DNA from 2 places in the Novosphingobium sp. ES2-1 genome. Region 1 is predicted to be linked to the other one. Evidence: predicted binding sites of a transcription regulator. Region 1 holds the regulator's gene; the other holds the start of a gene.
The links. The regulator LexA, encoded in region 1, represses DNA repair genes until DNA is damaged. The targets are predictions, from matches to a motif close to GTTCCNCNCTTGTTCT.
Positions count from the first base shown of each region.

Region 2: the regulator LexA is predicted to act here: its motif matches at 5,228-5,243, upstream of uvrA (excinuclease ABC subunit UvrA).

Region 1 covers NZ_CP063445.1:1,457,735-1,466,538, reverse strand. The annotation lists gene IM701_RS06980 (serine hydrolase) at 1-1,176, opposite strand, end outside; gene IM701_RS06975 (NYN domain-containing protein) at 1,238-1,987, opposite strand; gene moaC (cyclic pyranopterin monophosphate synthase MoaC) at 2,213-2,686, shown strand; gene IM701_RS06965 (molybdopterin molybdotransferase MoeA) at 2,683-3,888, shown strand; gene lexA (transcriptional repressor LexA) at 4,008-4,727, shown strand; gene IM701_RS06955 (energy transducer TonB) at 4,977-5,645, shown strand; gene IM701_RS06950 (ComEC/Rec2 family competence protein) at 5,755-7,344, opposite strand; gene IM701_RS21840 (DUF4131 domain-containing protein) at 7,266-8,057, opposite strand; gene gltX (glutamate--tRNA ligase) at 8,087-8,804, shown strand, end outside.
Region 2 covers NZ_CP063445.1:2,208,273-2,217,076, reverse strand. The annotation lists gene IM701_RS10735 (ABC transporter ATP-binding protein) at 1-370, shown strand, start outside; gene IM701_RS10730 (hypothetical protein) at 377-592, opposite strand; gene IM701_RS10725 (hypothetical protein) at 856-1,752, shown strand; gene IM701_RS10720 (transferrin-binding protein-like solute binding protein) at 2,047-4,626, shown strand; gene IM701_RS10715 (hypothetical protein) at 4,642-5,013, opposite strand; gene uvrA (excinuclease ABC subunit UvrA) at 5,254-8,172, shown strand; gene IM701_RS10705 (NACHT domain-containing NTPase) at 8,561-8,804, opposite strand, start outside.

The DNA.
Region 1 (8,804 bases):
GCCCGCGTCGATCAAGGCCTGGACCTTCCGATAGAAGCTTTCGCGCGCCTCGGGCTGTGGTCCGGCGCTGGCGCGCGGCCAATCCGAATTGCTGGCAATCACCAGTTTGCGCTTGGGGTCAATGAAGATGCCCTGGCCGAAGATGCCTTGGGCGGCGAAAGTGCCATCGTCATTGGTCCACCACTGGAAGCCATAGCCGCGCCCTGCCCGGCCGATATCCCTCTGCTTGGTCGTCGCCTGTGCGAACCAGTCCGACGGCACGATCTGCCTGCCATCGCGCCCCTTGCCACCGTTCAGCACAAACAGGCCGAACCTTGCGTAATCGCGTGTCGCGGCCTGCAGACAGCAACCACCGATCTCGAGCCCGGTCTTCCCCAACAGCCACGTCGCCTCGGCTTCCATTCCGGCAGGTTGCCAGACCTTCTCCTGCAAATAGGCGGACAATGACTTGCCGGTGGCCGAACTCACAAGCACGCCGATCAGGTTGGTCTCGCCAGTGTTGTAATGCCACACCTCCCCGGGCGGATGGGCGCGCGGCAGCTTGCGCATATAGCTGACGGTGGCATCGAGGCCGTCCTCCGGCTGGGCCCGATTGAACTCGGCAACATCCGACTTCGGGTCTTCGTAATCCTCGTTCCAGCGTACGCCTGATGACATGGTCAGCAGCTGTCGCACGCTCACGTCATCGTAAGCGCTGCCCTTGAGGCCAGGAATATACTGGCTGACCTTGTCGTCCAGGCTCCTGATCGCGCCATCCTGCAAGGCTGCGCCGACAAGGGTCGAGGTGAATGACTTCGCCACCGAAAAGCTGGTCCAACGACCCTTGGCATCGAAGTCCAGCCCGTAGCGCTCCAATCGCACTTTGCCATCCTGCACGATCACCAACCCCGCCGTGCGCTGGCTTGCCATGTATTCGTCCAGTCCCGGCACGGTCAGCGGCTTGCCTGCTGGAAGAGGCAAAGGTTCGGCCGCAGGCGCAATCGTGTTGGCCTTGGCCAGAAACGGCAACCTGTCCATCGCCCGGAAAGCCGCATCACGCTGCCCTTCCCGCCAAGACAGCACGTCGGCATTGGTCGGTAGCGCAAGAAGAATTCCCCGCGTTTCCTTGTCAAGCGAGGCAAACCCGGCACCTCCGGCCAGCACGACCGCTCCTAACAAAACCCACCGCTTCCGCATCCACCGCTCCCGTTATTGACACTTGGGACAATAGCGAGCGCTGGCAGGGCGGCAAGTGACGTCAGGCCACCAACCGCACCTGCGATTGGGTGGAACCCGCAATCTTTTCAACGGCGAAGCGGCCGTCCTTCTTGAACACTTGCAGCCAGCTCCTTGATCCGAACGAGGCGGGTTGGAGCTTCGCCTTGCTCAGGACGGTAGCGAGCTCCGGCAATGCCACCCATTCCCGCTGGCTGGCCAACTCGTTCAAAGCTTCCCTGACTTTGGCCCAGTTGGCGGCTTCCGATTTGGACGGCTCTTGCGGGGGCTTGGCTTTGGTCGCAGCTGCCGTTGGTTTCTCGACTTTCTCAGAGGATGTTGCGGCAGCCTTCCTCGTGTTCAGAACGATATGGTATTTCGAGCAACTGTTTCGGAGTTTCAGGTCAGCGGCATCACCGCCGAAACCATGCACTTCGGCGCCCTCCCTGCGCAGAAATTCGACAAGTGGCTGAAAGTCACGGTCATTCGATGCAATGCAGACGCAATCAAACCCCTTGCGCAGGACGATTTCGACTGTCTCGACAGCCAAGGCGATGTCGGTGGTGTTCTTCTTGTTCTTTGAAGGTGTAACCTGTCTCACATCGAGCGGATGGTCTTTGGAATGGTCTATCCATTCGCCATTCGCCCCGTTTGCAAAGTTTCCATAGACACGGCGCAACTGCACGTCCCCCAACGACGTTGCGATCGCTTCAATCTTTGACATCGTGCTTGCGGGCACGTTCTCGCCATCAATCATGATGGCAACACGCTTCTTGTTCTGCACAGTATTCATCAATGTGCTTATTGCGGCAGAAGGCTAACGAAATCCCAATATGTAGTCACTTCGGATTGGAAACGCTTTCCTACAGGGCAGGTTTTTGCCATGGTGCCGACTGTCAGCGAAGCACCTTGAAAGCCCCGGAAATCCGCGCCAAAACTGCGTTCCAACTCCCGTTCCGCAGTTCTCTCTGGACAGTGTAAACCCCGTAAACCCCCATTCAGCATTCCAGGGACAACGATGAACGACCTCACCCATCTCGATTCGAATGGCACCGCTCGCATGGTCGACGTCGGCGGCAAGACCGAGACGCACCGCGTCGCGATTGCGCGTGGTATGATCCGCATGTCTGACGCCACGCTCGAGGCGATCAGGTCCGGCAATGCTCCGAAAGGCGATGTGCTTGGCCCAGCGCGGATTGCCGGGATCATGGCGGCGAAAAGGACCGGCGACCTCATCCCGCTCTGCCATCCGCTGGCGCTCGATGCGGTCAACATCGATTTCGCCTTCATAGCCGACGGCATCGAATGCACCGCCACCGCTTCGTTGACCGGTCGCACGGGCGTAGAAATGGAAGCGTTGACGGCGGTGAGCCTCGCCCTGCTGACGATCTACGACATGGCCAAGGCTCTCGACAAAGGCATGGTGATCGAAAGTGTCCGTCTGATCGAGAAGCGGGGCGGCAAGTCCGGAACCTGGCGCGCTCCGGAATGAAAGCGCCGCCACTGCCCCTCGCCGAGGCGCAGGCCCGCCTGCTCGCGCTCGCCCCCTCGCTTCCGCTGGAGCATCGCTCGGTTGCCGAATGCCTTGGCCATTACCTCGCCGAGGACCTCCTTGCCCGGCGCACGCAGCCAGCGGCAGCCCTTTCGGCGATGGACGGCTATGCCATGCGCAGCGCCGATCTTCCGGGCCCGTGGCGCGTGATCGGTGAAAGCGCGGCCGGCCACCCCTTCGGCGGCGAGGTCGGCCCCGGTGAAGCCACCCGCATCAGCACTGGCGCCATACTGCCCAAAGGCGCGGACATGGTGATGCTTCAGGAGGACAGCGCGCGCAACGGCAACGAGCTGAGCTTGACCGGCGAGCCACCGCAGCCCGCTTCGCGCCACGTTCGACCCGCAGGCATGGATTTCAGCTCTCGCGAAACGCTGATCTCTGCGGGTAGCCGCATTAGCCCTGCGCAAATCGCGCTCGCCATCGCCGGTGGCCACAGCCATCTCCCCGTGCGCCGGCGTGTCAGCCTGGCCGTCATCGACAGCGGCGACGAACTGGTTGCTCCCGGCCACCTGCCCGACCTGCACCAGCTTCCCGCCAGCAACGGGCCGATGCTCTGTGCGATGGCCGCCTCCCTGCCGGTCGATATCCGCCATGCCGGTCCTGTGGCGGACGAACTCGCAGAATTGGTCCGCGCGCTGGACGCGGCAAACAACTCGGACATCATCGTCACAAGCGGCGGGGCGTCAGTCGGGGATCACGATCTCGTTCGCCCGGCGCTCGAGGCCGTTGGCGCCTCGATCGACTTCTGGCGCATCGGCATCAAGCCGGGCAAGCCGCTGCTGGTGGCAACGCGTGGATCCCAGATCATTCTCGGCCTGCCCGGCAATCCCGCCTCGGCCTTCGTCACGGCCTACCTGTTCATGCTCCCCCTGTTGAGAGCGATGCTCGGCGCGAGTGCGCCTTTGCCAAAAGCCGTCCCAGCCCGGCTTGCAGAGCCACTGGCGCAGGGCGGGAGCCGAATGGAGTTCCTGCGCGCGATATGGGACGGAGCGTCGGTAAGGCTCGACCCGCTCCAGGATTCCGGAGCGCTCTCTCCACTTTCAAGGGCCAACGCGTTGGCCGTGCGTGAAGCAGGGGCCGAGGCCAAACCGGCCGGAACGGATGTTCCTATCTACCTCCTCGAAAATGGCGGAATTGCTTGACGAGTCGCAACAGGTTGCTTATCCGTTCCGCATTCGTTCGCCGGGATGGAACATTCACTCCCGGTCCATGAAAGACCAGCGGCTTTGCCTCGAAGCCGCGCATTGCGGAGTGGCCGCCGATGTTGACGCGCAAGCAGCACGAACTGCTCACCTTCATTCAGGTCCGGCTTGAAGAGTCGGGCATCTCCCCCTCGTTCGAGGAGATGAAGGAAGCGCTCGATCTGAAGTCCAAGTCGGGCGTCCACCGGCTGATCTCGGCGCTTGAAGAGCGTGGCTTCATCCGCCGCCTCCCCAACCGCGCACGGGCACTCGAAGTCCTCCGCCAGCCAGACAGCGCGGTGGGCAAGCAGAGCGCCGTTCGGCAGATTGCCAATGCAGATGGTGGAGCAACGGGCGGAAGCGTCACGGCGCTTCGTCCTGCACCAAAAGCGCCTCCCGTGCCTGTGGCGGCAAACGACGTGATCGAGCTGCCGCTGCACGGCAAGATTGCAGCCGGTGTGCCAATCGAAGCGCTTGAGACGACGGCGACCCTGCCGGTTCCTGCCGCGCTACTGGGCGCAGGAGAGCATTACGCACTCGAAGTGTCCGGTGACTCGATGGTTGAAGCCGGGATCTTCGATGGCGATTACGCGCTTGTCCGCAAGACCGATATGGCGCGCGATGGCGAGATCGTGGTTGCACTTGTGCGCGGGGAAGAGGCCACGCTCAAGTATCTCCATCACGAAAAGGGCATGGTTCGGCTGGATCCCGCCAACGCTGCCTATGATCCTCAGTTCTATCGCCCCGACGAGGTGACCGTGCAGGGCAAGCTTGCAGGCTTGTTGCGGCGCTACCACTGACGTTTGTTGCAACATAGCGCCCGGCCATCGGGCGTGCCTGATGACAAAGGCCGCTGCGCAGGAAATGCGCGGCGGCTTTTTTGCATCAGCAAGTTATGGCAAATATCAATCGATTTGGTTGAGATTCTTCTGGATGTGGTCCAGTGTGAGGTATAGTATCCGCTGTTACCGAATGCCCCGCCATGGGGCGCCCCTTTCCGGGACGGCCCGCCAGAACATGGGGCGTCGGCAACGGAAGAGGTGTTGCCAATGGCTTATGCAATCGAGAATACGAGACGCAGGCAGACACAGACCTTCATCGCGGTCGGGCTGCTTCATGGAGTGGCGATCTGGGCGATTGCTTCAGGGTTCGCCAACAGCATGGTCACGATCCTGACGGACCGACTTCCTGCCAAGCAGTGGGAGGACGAGGAGGTGAAGGTAACGCCTGTCGTGCCGCCGCCGGACGTGAAACCTTCCCCACAGCCTGACAGCCGCTCGCTGGTGGCCCCCCGCCCCGACATCGCGATTACGCCGGTGGATCCTTCAAGCACAGTCCGGGATATCGAGGTCATCCCGATCACACCAGTCGACCCTATCCCGAACGTCCTGCCCGAGCCCCGCCCCTCTCCCTCGCCGAGCTTTGCCGTGCGCACAGCATCGCCGAAGGGATCGCCGGGCTCATGGGTCTCGGACCGCGACTATCCCTCGGCCGCAATCAGAGAGGAAAGGGAAGGACTAACCCGCTTTCGGCTCTCGATAGGCGTGGATGGCCGCGTCACGGGATGCGAGATTACCGGATCGAGCGGGTCTCCTGACCTTGATGCAGCGACATGCACGAAAGTCAGCGCGCGGGCGCGGTTCACTCCTGCACTTGGCAGCGACGGCATGCCGACTGCGGGGAGCTACGTCGGTTCGGTGCGCTGGGTCCTCCCCTGATGAATTGAGCCGGGCGAACGTCAGGTTCGCCCGGCAAGTCTGGCGGAATGGAGCGCTGCTCCAAGATTATCGCCCGCCGGACAAGGGAATGGACCGCCCTGGGTCGCATTCATCGCTTGGAAGCCACTGGCGCCGTTACCGGCACGGTTGCATCAGACGCATCTGGCGTTTCGGCTCCGGCGTCGTGGAGGTGCGTTTGGCTGAGCGTCGGGCGCGGTACTGGCCAGCGATACCAACCATGCTGGCCCTGCGTTTCCGCTACGGTGCGAATCCGGCCAGAGGCAAGATCGATGGATATGCCTCCCGTATTGGCGAGATTGGGTCGGTCTGCCTTCAGCATACGCGGGCGGCACGATGCCGGAAGGCGTCGCTCGGCAATGACGATGTCGGCCCGCTCGCAGGCCGCCGCAAGCGCCATGTCGTCAATGTAGTTTCGGCTGCGGGCCATCAGGAGCGTAAAACGCCGTTCGTTTCTTAGCACGACTGCAACGCAGAAGTCTTCATTGCAGCGAGCACCCGGCCATTCATCGAGGCGACGAAGGCTGCCTTCCATTCCGGCAAGTTCGAGCAAGTTGTCCCGCATGTAATCGCCCCTTCCCATGCGCAGGACGATCAGGTCCGATCCTTCGCCGGCTATGCCGACATGATGGCCATCACCGGTGACAAGCACATCGGGCCGCGGCGTCAGGACCATGGCGGTGATGGCAAGACCGGCGGGTATGGTGCCAAGAAGGCGCACCTTGCCCACCCAGAGTGCCAGCCACAACATGCCGACGAGGAACAGCGCGTAGCTCCATGTTTCGAAGGGCGGCATTGCAGTTACTGAGCCGGGTTGTGATGCCACGAAGTGTGCCAGCGCCAGCAGCAGATCGAGGGACTTGCCAACCAGCCACCAAACCGGTGCGCCAAGGCCTGCGAGATCAAACACCAGGGCCAAGCCGATCAGCGGCATGGTCACGAAAGTGGTCAGCGGAATGGCAATGACGTTTGCCAGCGAGCCATAAACGCCAGCGCGATGAAAATGGAACAGGCCGATTGGCATCAGTGCGAGTTCAATGACCATGCCGGTAGCCAGCAACATTACGAAGCTTCGCCCAGCCCGGACCAGGGGCCCATGGTGTTCACCGGTGAGGAACGAGCGGACCGGGCCCGCCGAGTGAAAGGCGATGATCGCAATCACGGCCGCGAAACTCATCTGGAAGCTGGGGCCAAGGACGGCATCGGGCCAGAACAGCATGACGACAAAGCCGCCAACCGCGACCATTCGCATCGATAGTGGATCGCGTCCCAAGGCCAGCGCACCAAGGACAAGCAATGCCCCGATGCACGACCGGATGGTGGGCACTTCCGCTCCGGTCAGCAAGGTATAGCCAAATCCTGCCAGGGCGCCTGCCAGCGCAGCTGCAAGAGGCACGCGGATCCTGAGCGCAACCCAGGGAAAGAGCGCGAGCAAGCGCGCAACCAGCCAATAGACGGCCCCCACCAGCGCGCTGACATGCAAGCCGCTGATCGACAGGAGGTGGGTCAGTCCCGCATCGCGCATGGCGTCTTCATCGCTGGCAGCAATCGCCCCGCGATCCCCGCTGGCAAATGCGGCCGCAATTGTCCCCGCCGATCCGGTCAACCGTGAGCGGACATGCTCGGCCAGCGACTTCTGCAAGCTGCGAAGCGTGGTATCACGATCTGATCTTCCGACCACTCGCGCACATCGCCCAGCACCGTTCCCGTCGCTGCAAGGCCATCGAACCAGGCCCTGCGAGCAAAATCGTACGCGCCCGGAAGCATGGGAGCGGCTGGCGGCATCAGCCGCGCACGCAGGACGATCCGGGCACCCTCAGCCACATCGCCCGGATCCTTGTCGTAAGGCAGGTTGACCCGCACGCGGACAGGATCGGCCAGGCCATCCAGCATCACCCGCAATACGAGGCGCGCGCGCGCCTTTGCCGGCTCCTCCCGTCGTTCAAGAACTTCTCCGGAAAGACCCGAAACCTGCGGTCTCGCTATGCCCGGTTGCCCCACCAGCGCGGAGCGCGTCCAGATGGTGACCTCGCCGGCAGCCACCATGATCGCCAGTCCTGCCACGGCGAGGCGCAGGTGAGGCCGCTTCTCGGCATTGATCGCCAGCAGGGCAAGGATGGCGATGGCCCCAAGCGCCAACAGTGCGGCAATCCAGTCGGAGCGGGAGGGAAGCGCTACCCACAGCACGATGCCTGCGGCAAAGGCCACCACCAGCCAGAGCCCCCGTTCGAACGGGTGTGCATCCAGGAAGCGTTCTGCAGCGTCGATCCGACCATCAAGCATGCTGGACAATCGCGCGCGGATGTCCCAAGGCCGCGCGCGTTCGCCCGGTTCAGGGACCGGTTCGGCGGCGGGGTAGTCTGCCGCTGGCCGATCTGCAGCCGGAGACGCCATGACATTCAAAGCAAAGGAAAGCGCGGCCGATGGCAAGCGCCACTGACACCGTTTCTGCAGGATCGCCCGGCAATGCCCCGGTCGTCACCCGTTTCGCCCCTTCGCCCACTGGCTTCCTGCACATTGGCGGCGCGCGTACGGCGATGTTCAACTGGCTCTATGCTCGCCACAACGGCGGCAAGTACCTGCTGCGCATCGAGGATACCGATCGTGCTCGCTCGACCGATGCGGCCATCGAAGCGATCTTCGACGGGCTGAACTGGCTGGGTCTGGGCGGAGACGAGGAGCCTGTGTTCCAGTTCGCCCGCTCGGAACGGCACGCTCAGGTTGCGCACCAGATGCTGGAGGCCGGACACGCCTATCGCTGCTACCTGACGCAGGAAGAGCTCGCCGCTCGTCGCGAGAAAGCCCAGGCCGAGCGCCGCCCCTTCCGCATCGATAGCGAGTGGCGCGATGCGACGCCTGATCAGTGGCCGACCGACCAGTCCTACGTGGTGCGCATGAAGGCGCCGCGGGATGGCGAAACGACGATTCCCGATCGCGTTCAAGGTTTTATCACGGTCCAGAACAGCGAGCTTGACGACTTCATCGTGCTGCGTTCGGACGGCACGCCGACATACATGCTCGCTGTCGTGGTCGACGATCATGACATGGGCGTCACCCATGTGATCCGCGGCGACGATCACATCAACAATGCGTTCCGTCAGCTGGTGATCGTCCGTGCGATGAACGAGATCGAAGGTGGTT
Region 2 (8,804 bases), 750 kb from region 1:
TCTGGCCGAGCGCTCGCTGTCCACCCTGTCAGGGGGCGAGCGCGCCCGCGCCCTGCTTGCCCGGGTGCTCGCCACGAAGCCGCACTGGATTCTGGCCGACGAACCGCTCGCCGCGCTCGATCTGGCCCACCAGCAGGCCTTGATCCAGCGCCTGCGCGGGCTCGCGGAAGAGGGCAGGGGAGTCGTGCTCGTCGTCCACGATCTCGCCCTGGCGATGAACCATGCCCATCACGTGGTCGTGCTCGACAGGGGCCGCATCGCTGGACAGGGCAAGCCACGCGATGCTCTCTCGCAGGAGGTCATCGCCCGCGTCTGGAATCTCGATGCGCGCTGGCTGGGTGAGCCCGGCCACATGGCGCTGGCGATGTAAAAAGTCTTACGCCGCGGTCGGGGCGATCTGGTCGTTTTCGTGACGATGCTCGGTCATCGCGGCGGCAAAGTCGGCTGCGAAATAGGCGGCAAAGCTCTCGCGCACCCGCATCGAGATCGCCGGACGATCCTCGCGCGCGCCAGCGCTGCGGCAGAACAGGCTCTGCGCCGGTGGGTTGCCGGATGCTGCCGGAATTGCTGGCAATGTACGGTCGGCGCTCATGCTTGGTGGCCCTGAAACCCTATCTTTGGTTAGCAGGACCTAGCAAAGTTTCGTCACGCGCGATTGTATGGTTTCGACAAAGTTACGTAGTTGACCGACGAAATTTCCCCTCAGAGTAGCCATCATGCACCTTTGCGCACGCAAGGATTGTGATGAAAATCACATGCTTGGCCCGTCTTTACGTTCGCGCCCTTACGGGTTTGCCTCTAGTTCTAGTCATCGGGTTGCCCGGTGCGGAGATTCGGGCAGCAACAGAGGGCAACATGATCACGACGCTGCGCAACGCCACCGCCACCCTTTCGCTTGCAACCTTGCTGGCCTCATGCGGCGGTGGCGATGGTGGCGGCGGCATGGCATCCACGCCTCCGCCGGTCACATACAAGACGCTTGCCGAACTGTCCGGCGATCAGACCTTCCAGTCGGGCGGAATTACCGGCGTGCCCGTCGGCCCGGAACTCAGGAACCAAAGCACCCTTGCTTTCGGCCAAGGCGTGGAGATCAGGTATTCGGCCGCGACCGATTCCTACAACCTCAACAACGGCAGTGGCCTAGTTGTCGAATTTGCGCCCGCGCAGGTCGTCAATCGTAACGATACGACCGTCACCTGGCAGAAGCCTGCCGGCAACGGCGCTGTCGATTTTCTTTCAATCTCCAATCCCAGCATCAACGGTGTGAAGCTCAGCTACGCGCTGTTCGGCAACTGGACGCATTATCAGCCGGGAGCGGACCGATCTTACAGCCTTGTCGGCGGCGTGCCCACCCAGGCCACCGATGTGCCGCGTAGCGGCAGCGCCACTTATGCGACCCAAGTCGTCGGGCTCGCCGCCAGAAGCGGGCAGGGCTACTACCTGATTGATGAATCGACCGGCACATTCTCGGCCAATTTCGGCAGCAATTCGGTCAGCACCAGCCTGACGCTCGCGGGCAAGGCACCCAATAGCACCGTGGTCACCTCGTTTGGCAATTTCAACGGCACCGGCACGATCAGCAGTTCCGGCCCGGGCTTCACCGGCACGCTTTCGGGAAGCAACGCTTCGGGCGCCTTCAGTGGTGCATTCTTCGGCCCGCGCGGGATCGAGGCTGGCTACACCTTCTTCCTCAATGGCACCACCGACACCACGCTCAGCATTCAGGGCGCTTTGTTCGGCAAGAAGAACTGAGCCCGTTCCCTGCTTTCAACAAGGTGGGGGGCATCCGCAGGTTGGTGGAGCGGCCCGAATGGGACAGCGCCTTGCAGAAAAGGGCGAAAACCAACCTCTTTGCCCCCTCCGGAAAGCGGGAGGGGTTGGGGTGAGCCTTCCTCGCACGCGGTCCCACGACTAGAAGTCTCCAAAACGTGATTAAAATCACACAATTGATCCAAATAGATGTTCGCGATTAACATCGGTTCTGGCTAGTTCTTCCTCCGAATTGGTGTCTGAATACAGGGATTCGGGCCAGCAACGGGGGCAGCCGTGAACCGCAAGATTTTCGCCACAACAGCCACGACAACGCTCGCCCTCCTGCTGGCCTCATGTGGCGGTGGTAGTGGCGGCGGTGTGAGCAGCACGCCAACGCCTGTTCCCACTCCGACGCCGACGCCCACGCCCACTCCGACGCCTACGCCGAGCCCCACGCCTACGCCGACTAGCAATCCGGATCTTATCGCCCCGTTGGCAAGTGAAACCTTCACAGGTAAGCGCGGGACAGCCGACGGGCGCTTCAGCTCCAGCAGTGCCCCGCCAACTGAAACGTCGGCCACCTCGGGCGCGATCACGCTTGCCTATAACGCCACCAACAGAACATATACGTTAACTGCAGCCGGTCGGACCCAGGTGTTCGGTCCTGGTGACATCGATGCCGCCCAAGGCAATGCTGCCGTCGTCGTCTATGTGAAGAAGACTGCCACCTCGCAGGATACACTCACGTTGACCAAGGCGGACACCTCCGGACGCTTCACATACCAGTATGTCGGCGCCGGTTACTGGGAGCGCGCTACCTCCGTTGGCGACGGCAGCATCCGCGGTTCGGTCGACGCTTTCGTCTATGGGGTGACAACGCCCGATGCCTCACTGCCCAGAAGCGGCGCAGCGCGGTACGACGTCGATATGCTCGGTGTGCGCACCGATATCGGGAAGCTCACCGCCATGGTGGGCGACGGCACCTTCACCATCGATTTCGCTCTTGGCGCCTTTGCTGCCAGTGGCACGATGGCTGAGGAAGGCGGGGCACTGATATCCTTCGTTGCGGACGGCAGGCTGTCATCGACGGCCAACAGCTACACCGGTCGCGTGTCGATTCAGAGTCCGACCGTACGCTACACCGGCACGATCAATGGCCAGTTCTTTGGCCCCTCGGCTACGGAAGTCGGCGGTGCGTGGAGTGCCAGTGACGGTTCCATCACCGGCTCTGGCGAGGTTGTCGCGGGCACCATCACCGGCCGCCGGAACGACCAGGCAGCGGCAGCATCTTTTTCGACGCAGACCTCGACCACGATATTCAAGGGTACCGGCTTTCGCACACAGATATCGGCAACCGCGCCGTCCCGGAGCATCGCCACGGTTTCGATCAGCCGGAACCCGGCTGACAACACCTATAGCTGGACAGTTCCGGAGGCTTCCGGGACGTTCCCGTCCACGGACATCATCAACAATTCCTACCTCGGTGGCAGCGATTATCACGTCACCGCGGCGAACGACTACGTGCAGGGTGCCGAATGGTTGCGGATCACGCCCGGAACGCCAACGGTCAGCAAGATCGATTCCGTGGTCTTCGGCTTTCAGACCCCCGATGCCGAGCTTGTCCGAACCGGGACTGCATCTTACCGCCTCGATCTGTTCGGCACCTCGTTTGCTGAATCAGAGCGAGCAATCTTTGGCGTCGGCAAGCTGAACGTAGATCTCGGCTCGGGCACGGTTAGCTATAAGGGAAGCTTCTATCCCGAAAATCAGCCAGACCGTTTGGGCGGCGCTTTCTCAGGCGCCGGCACTTTGTCGTCCACGACGAACAGCATCAGCGGTTCGATTTCCATCAATTACACGCAGGACCGAAGCACCGGCGCAATCACCGGCGCGTTTTACGGACCGAAGGGCGTCGAACTTGGCCTTGCCTTCTCCGCCAAGGGCGCTGGAGGACAATTCACCGGCACCATTCTCGGCGTCAAGGATTCCAGCCTCTCTGGTGGCCAGGATCCGCTGTCTGCCTATGCTACCCCGTCAACATGGTCTTATGGAGTGATCAGCGATCTCGGCAAGGCTGGGCTGGGCGGCGCGGCCAGAAACTCGATATTCGATCTCGATCCGGTAACAGCGAAACTGGCCATCACCTGGAATCCGGTCAAATCAACTTACTCGATCCTCACCACGACCATCGAATACAGCGTTGATCCGGTGCGCTACACGTTTACCGGAGCCGAGAAGATCGCTGCCGAAAGCAACGCGAGGTTCGACGTCTATCGGATCACACAAGGGGCGGTCACCAACACGCTCCATGTCTACAAATACGGGCAGAACGAACTGCCGTTGTCTTATGCCAGCTTCGCGCGCTTTGCGATCAACGATCATAGCGGCGCGCCGGCAAGCGATCCCACGTCACTCCTCTCCGACGTCGATCGTCGCGTCTTTTTCCTGTTCGGCAGTGAAACCGCGGCTACCGCGATGCCGCGTACCGGATCAGCCAATTACCGGGGGCTGGCCTACGGTACCGGGGCGCAGACTGGAAGCAACAACTTGCGCAAGCTGTTCGACGTCATTGGCACCGCCGATCTCGCCGCAAACTTCGCGACCGGCGCGATCACGACCCGTCTGGCTCTATCAGGTCAGCAGGTCGGGACCAGCCAGACAGTCGATTTCGGCAGCTACGATTTCACGTCGAAGCTGACCGGCGTCCACTTTGTCGGCAGCGGCAACTCCGGTGGATCGACCGGCACTATCGATGGACGTTTCTATGGACCTTCGGCCAACGAAGTCGGCGCTAACTGGCTGATTCAGCAGCCTCTCTCGTCCGGAGCGAGATACGATCTGGCTGGCGTACTGCTTGGCCAGACAGTGCCCTGATCCACCGCGTCCCAATCAACGCGCGCAGTATTCGTAGCGCCCCGCACGGCACGCCGCCACCGCGCGGCGCCATTCGGCCATGCGCTGCTCGTAATCGTCCTGGGCCTGGGCATAGCCGCGGTCGGCATCGCGGCCTCCACGGCCACTGCGGGCGTTGTGCTGGCGCCACGCCGCCCAGTCTTTCGCATAGCGGGCATCGCGCTCGCGCACGCGGGCTAGTTCCTGCTGGTTGAGCTTGCGGATGATCGCCCGGTCGCGTTCGCGCGCGGCCTGCGTGCGCATCTGCGGGTCATGGGGATCGTCGGCCAGCGCCACGCCCGGCAGAGCCACAACCCCAAGCGCCAGCGCGCTGCACATCATCCGCACGTTCATTCCCGAGACCCTCATGTTATCGCTGCTTCATCCCGCGGCCGCGGCACCCGCGCAATCCACCTTGCGCCGAACCGTTGGCACCCGGTCGCAGCCACCGTCCCTTTCGTCGCGACCGGGGATGGGGAAGCGAAACCGTGCCCCCGAAAGCCCATATTGCACTGCAATGGTCCGCTCCCCACATGGCGCTTGCAACCGGGCCGGCACTCGCGTCCGAATCCCTTGCGAAACCCGAACAAATATGGAACACCGCCGCGCATGTCTCTCACTACCATTTCCGTCCGCGGCGCCCGTGAACACAATCTCAAGGGGATCGACGTCGATCTCCCCCGCGATAGCCTGATCGTCATCACCGGCCTCTCGGGCTCGGGCAAGTCGAGCCTCGCGTTCGACACGATCTATGCCGAGGGCCAGCGCCGCTACGTGGAATCGCTCAGCGCCTATGCGCGCCAGTTCCTCGAGATGATGCAGAAGCCCGATGTCGAGCATATCGACGGCCTCTCCCCTGCCATCTCCATCGAGCAGAAGACCACCAGCCGCAACCCGCGCTCGACCGTCGCCACCGTCACCGAGGTCTACGACTACATGCGCCTGCTCTGGGCGCGCATCGGCGTGCCCTACAGCCCCGCCACCGGCGAGCCGATCAGCGCGCAGACCGTCAGCCAGATGGTCGACCGCGTCATGGCCCTGCCCGAAGGCACCCGCGCCTACCTGCTCGCCCCGGTCGTGCGCGGCCGCAAGGGCGAATACCGCCGCGAGCTCGCCGAATGGCAGAAGGCCGGCTACACCCGCGTCCGCATCAACGGCGAGATCATGCCGATCGAGGACGCGCCTGCGCTCGACAAGAAGCTCAAGCACGACATCGAGGTGGTGGTTGACCGTATTGCCGTCCGCGACGGCATCCAGACCCGCCTGGCCGACAGCTTCGAACAGGCCCTCAAGCTGGCCGACGGCCTTGCCTACGTCGATCTCGCCGATGGCGTCGTCCCCGGCCGCGAGGAAGAATCGGACGCCAATGGCAAGAAGGGCGCCCAGAAGACGGGAATGAAGAAGACCGGCCTTGCCGCCAACCGCATCGTCTTCTCCGAAAAGTTCGCCTGCCCCGTCAGCGGCTTCACCATCGAGTCCATCGAACCGCGCCTGTTCTCGTTCAACGCCCCCCAGGGCGCATGCCCCGCCTGCGACGGCCTCGGCGAAAAGCTGCTGTTCGATCCGCAACTCGTCGTGCCGAACGAGAACCTCTCCTTGAAGCAGGGCGCCGTCGTCCCCTGGGCGAAGTCCAACCCGCCGTCGCCCTATTACATGCAGGTCCTCGCCAGCCTCGCCGCGCATTTCGGCTTCAGCCTCGATACGCCATGGGACGCGCTGCCGGCCGAGGTCAAGATCGTCATCCTCTATGGCACCGCCGGCAAGGCCGTGCCGCTGACCTTCATCGACGGGAAGAAGAGCTACACCGTCAACAAGGCCTTCGAAGGCGTGATCGGCAACCTCAACCGCCGCATGCTGCAAACCGAAAGCGCCTGGATGCGCGAGGAGCTGGGCAAGTTCCAGACCGCGCAACCGTGCGAGACCTGCGAAGGCAAGCGCCTCAAGCCCGAGGCGCTGTCGGTCAAGGTCGCCGGGCGCGACATTTCCTCGGTCACCCGCCTTTCCGTCGCCGCTGCGGTCGAATGGTACGCCAATCTCGATAGCCAGCTCACCAGCCAGCAGAGCCAGATCGCCAGGGCCATCCTCAAGGAAATCAACGAGCGTCTCGGCTTCCTCAACAACGTCGGCCTCGATTACCTCAACCTCGATCGCACCTCGGGCACCCTCTCGGGCGGCGAGAGCCAGCGCATCCGCCTCGCCAGCCAGATCGGCTCGGGCCTCTCGGGCGTGCTCTACGTGCTCGACGAACCCTCCATCGGCCTCCACCAGCGCGACAATGACCGCCTCCTCGAAACCCTCAAGCGCCTGCGCGATCTCGGCAACACCGTGATCGTGGTCGAGCATGACGAGGACGCCATCCGCACGGCTGACCACGTCGTCGATCTTGGCCCCGGCGCGGGCGTCCATGGTGGCGAGATCGTCGCGCAGGGCACGCTGGACGATATCCTCAACAACCCCAACAGCCTCACCGGCCAGTACCTCACCGGCGCGCGGAAGATCGAGGTCCCCAAGACCCGCCGCAAGGGCAACGGCCTGTTCATCGGCGTGGAGGGCGCCCGCGCCAACAACCTCCAGAACGTCAGCGCCAGGATCCCCTTGGGCACCTTCACCTGCGTCACCGGCGTCTCCGGCTCGGGCAAGTCGAGCTTCACCATCGACACGCTCCACGCCGTCGCCGCCCGCACGCTCAATGGCGCGCGCGTGATCGCCGGCGCGCACGATCGCGTCACCGGGCTTGAACACTGCGACAAGGTGATCGAGATCGACCAGTCGCCCATCGGCCGCACCCCGCGCTCCAACCCCGCGACGTACACCGGCGCCTTCACCCTCATCCGTGACTGGTTCGCCGGCCTCCCCGAAAGCGCCGCGCGCGGCTACAAGGCCGGCCGCTTCAGCTTCAATGTGAAAGGCGGCCGCTGCGAGAAGTGCCAGGGCGATGGCCTGATCAAGATCGAGATGCACTTCCTGCCCGACGTTTACGTCACGTGCGAGGAGTGTGACGGCAAGCGCTACAACCGCGAAACGCTCGAGGTGAAGTTCAAGGGCCTCTCCATCGCCGACGTGCTCGACATGACGATCGAGGACGCCGAGGAGTTCTTCAAGGCCGTGCCCCCGATCCGGGACCGCATGCACATGCTCAACGAAGTGGGTCTGGGCTACGTCAAGGTCGGCCAGCAGGCGACGACGCTATCGGGCGGCGAAGCCCAGCGCGTCAAGCTCGCCAAGGAACTCGCCCGCCGCAGCACCGGGCAGACGCTCTACATCCTCGACGAGCCCACCACCGGCCTCCACTTCGAAGACGTGCGCAAGCTCCTCGAAGTCCTCCACCGCCTCGTCGAACAGGGCAACTCGGTCGTCGTGATCGAACACAACCTCGACGTCATCAAGACCGCCGACTGGATCATCGACCTCGGCCCCGAAGGCGGCGTGAGAGGCGGCGAAATCGTGGCGGAAGGCACCCCGGAGCAGGTGGCCCAGAACCCCCGCAGCTTCACCGGCCAATACATGGCCCCGTTGCTGAAACGCTAATTCCTCCCTCACCCGCTCATCCTGGGCCTGTCGAAGGAGGGAGGGGGACCCCAGTTCCTCCCCGTCCGCTCATCCTGAGCCTGTCGAAGGAGGGAGGGGGACCATCCGCAGGATGGTCGAGGGGCACCCTCGCAACACCACCACGTCGAAACACAAACCCCGTCACCCTGAACGCGGCTCAGGGTCCATCCTTGCCCACAAGCGGAGGCATAATCGGCAAAATGGATCCTGAACCAAGTTCAGGATGACCAAGCAGGTGAAAACCACATCACCGCCCAAGCCCCGCTCATCCTGAGTCTGTCCAAGGATGTCGGCGCAACGCCGCTACTCGCGGACGCTTGGCCTCGGGAATACTTATAGTGAGGGCTAATTGGGGATTTTGCACGTCTCACTGCAATTCCCATTTCCGTTTAGAATTCTCAATTCTGCTGAAGGACTGGGCGCGCCGTTCTTGGTTCGCGTAAATCTGCTTGACGAGAGCTTTAACGCTCTGACGGGTCTCTTGAAATGCCTCATGCAATCCACTGTAAATAAGCCAAGGCGCGTCCTTAGCTTTTACGTCAGCACAATCGTTTTCGATAGAGCTTCCCTCCCTCTCCTGGACCAGCTTAGATCTCGCGACAAACTCGTTG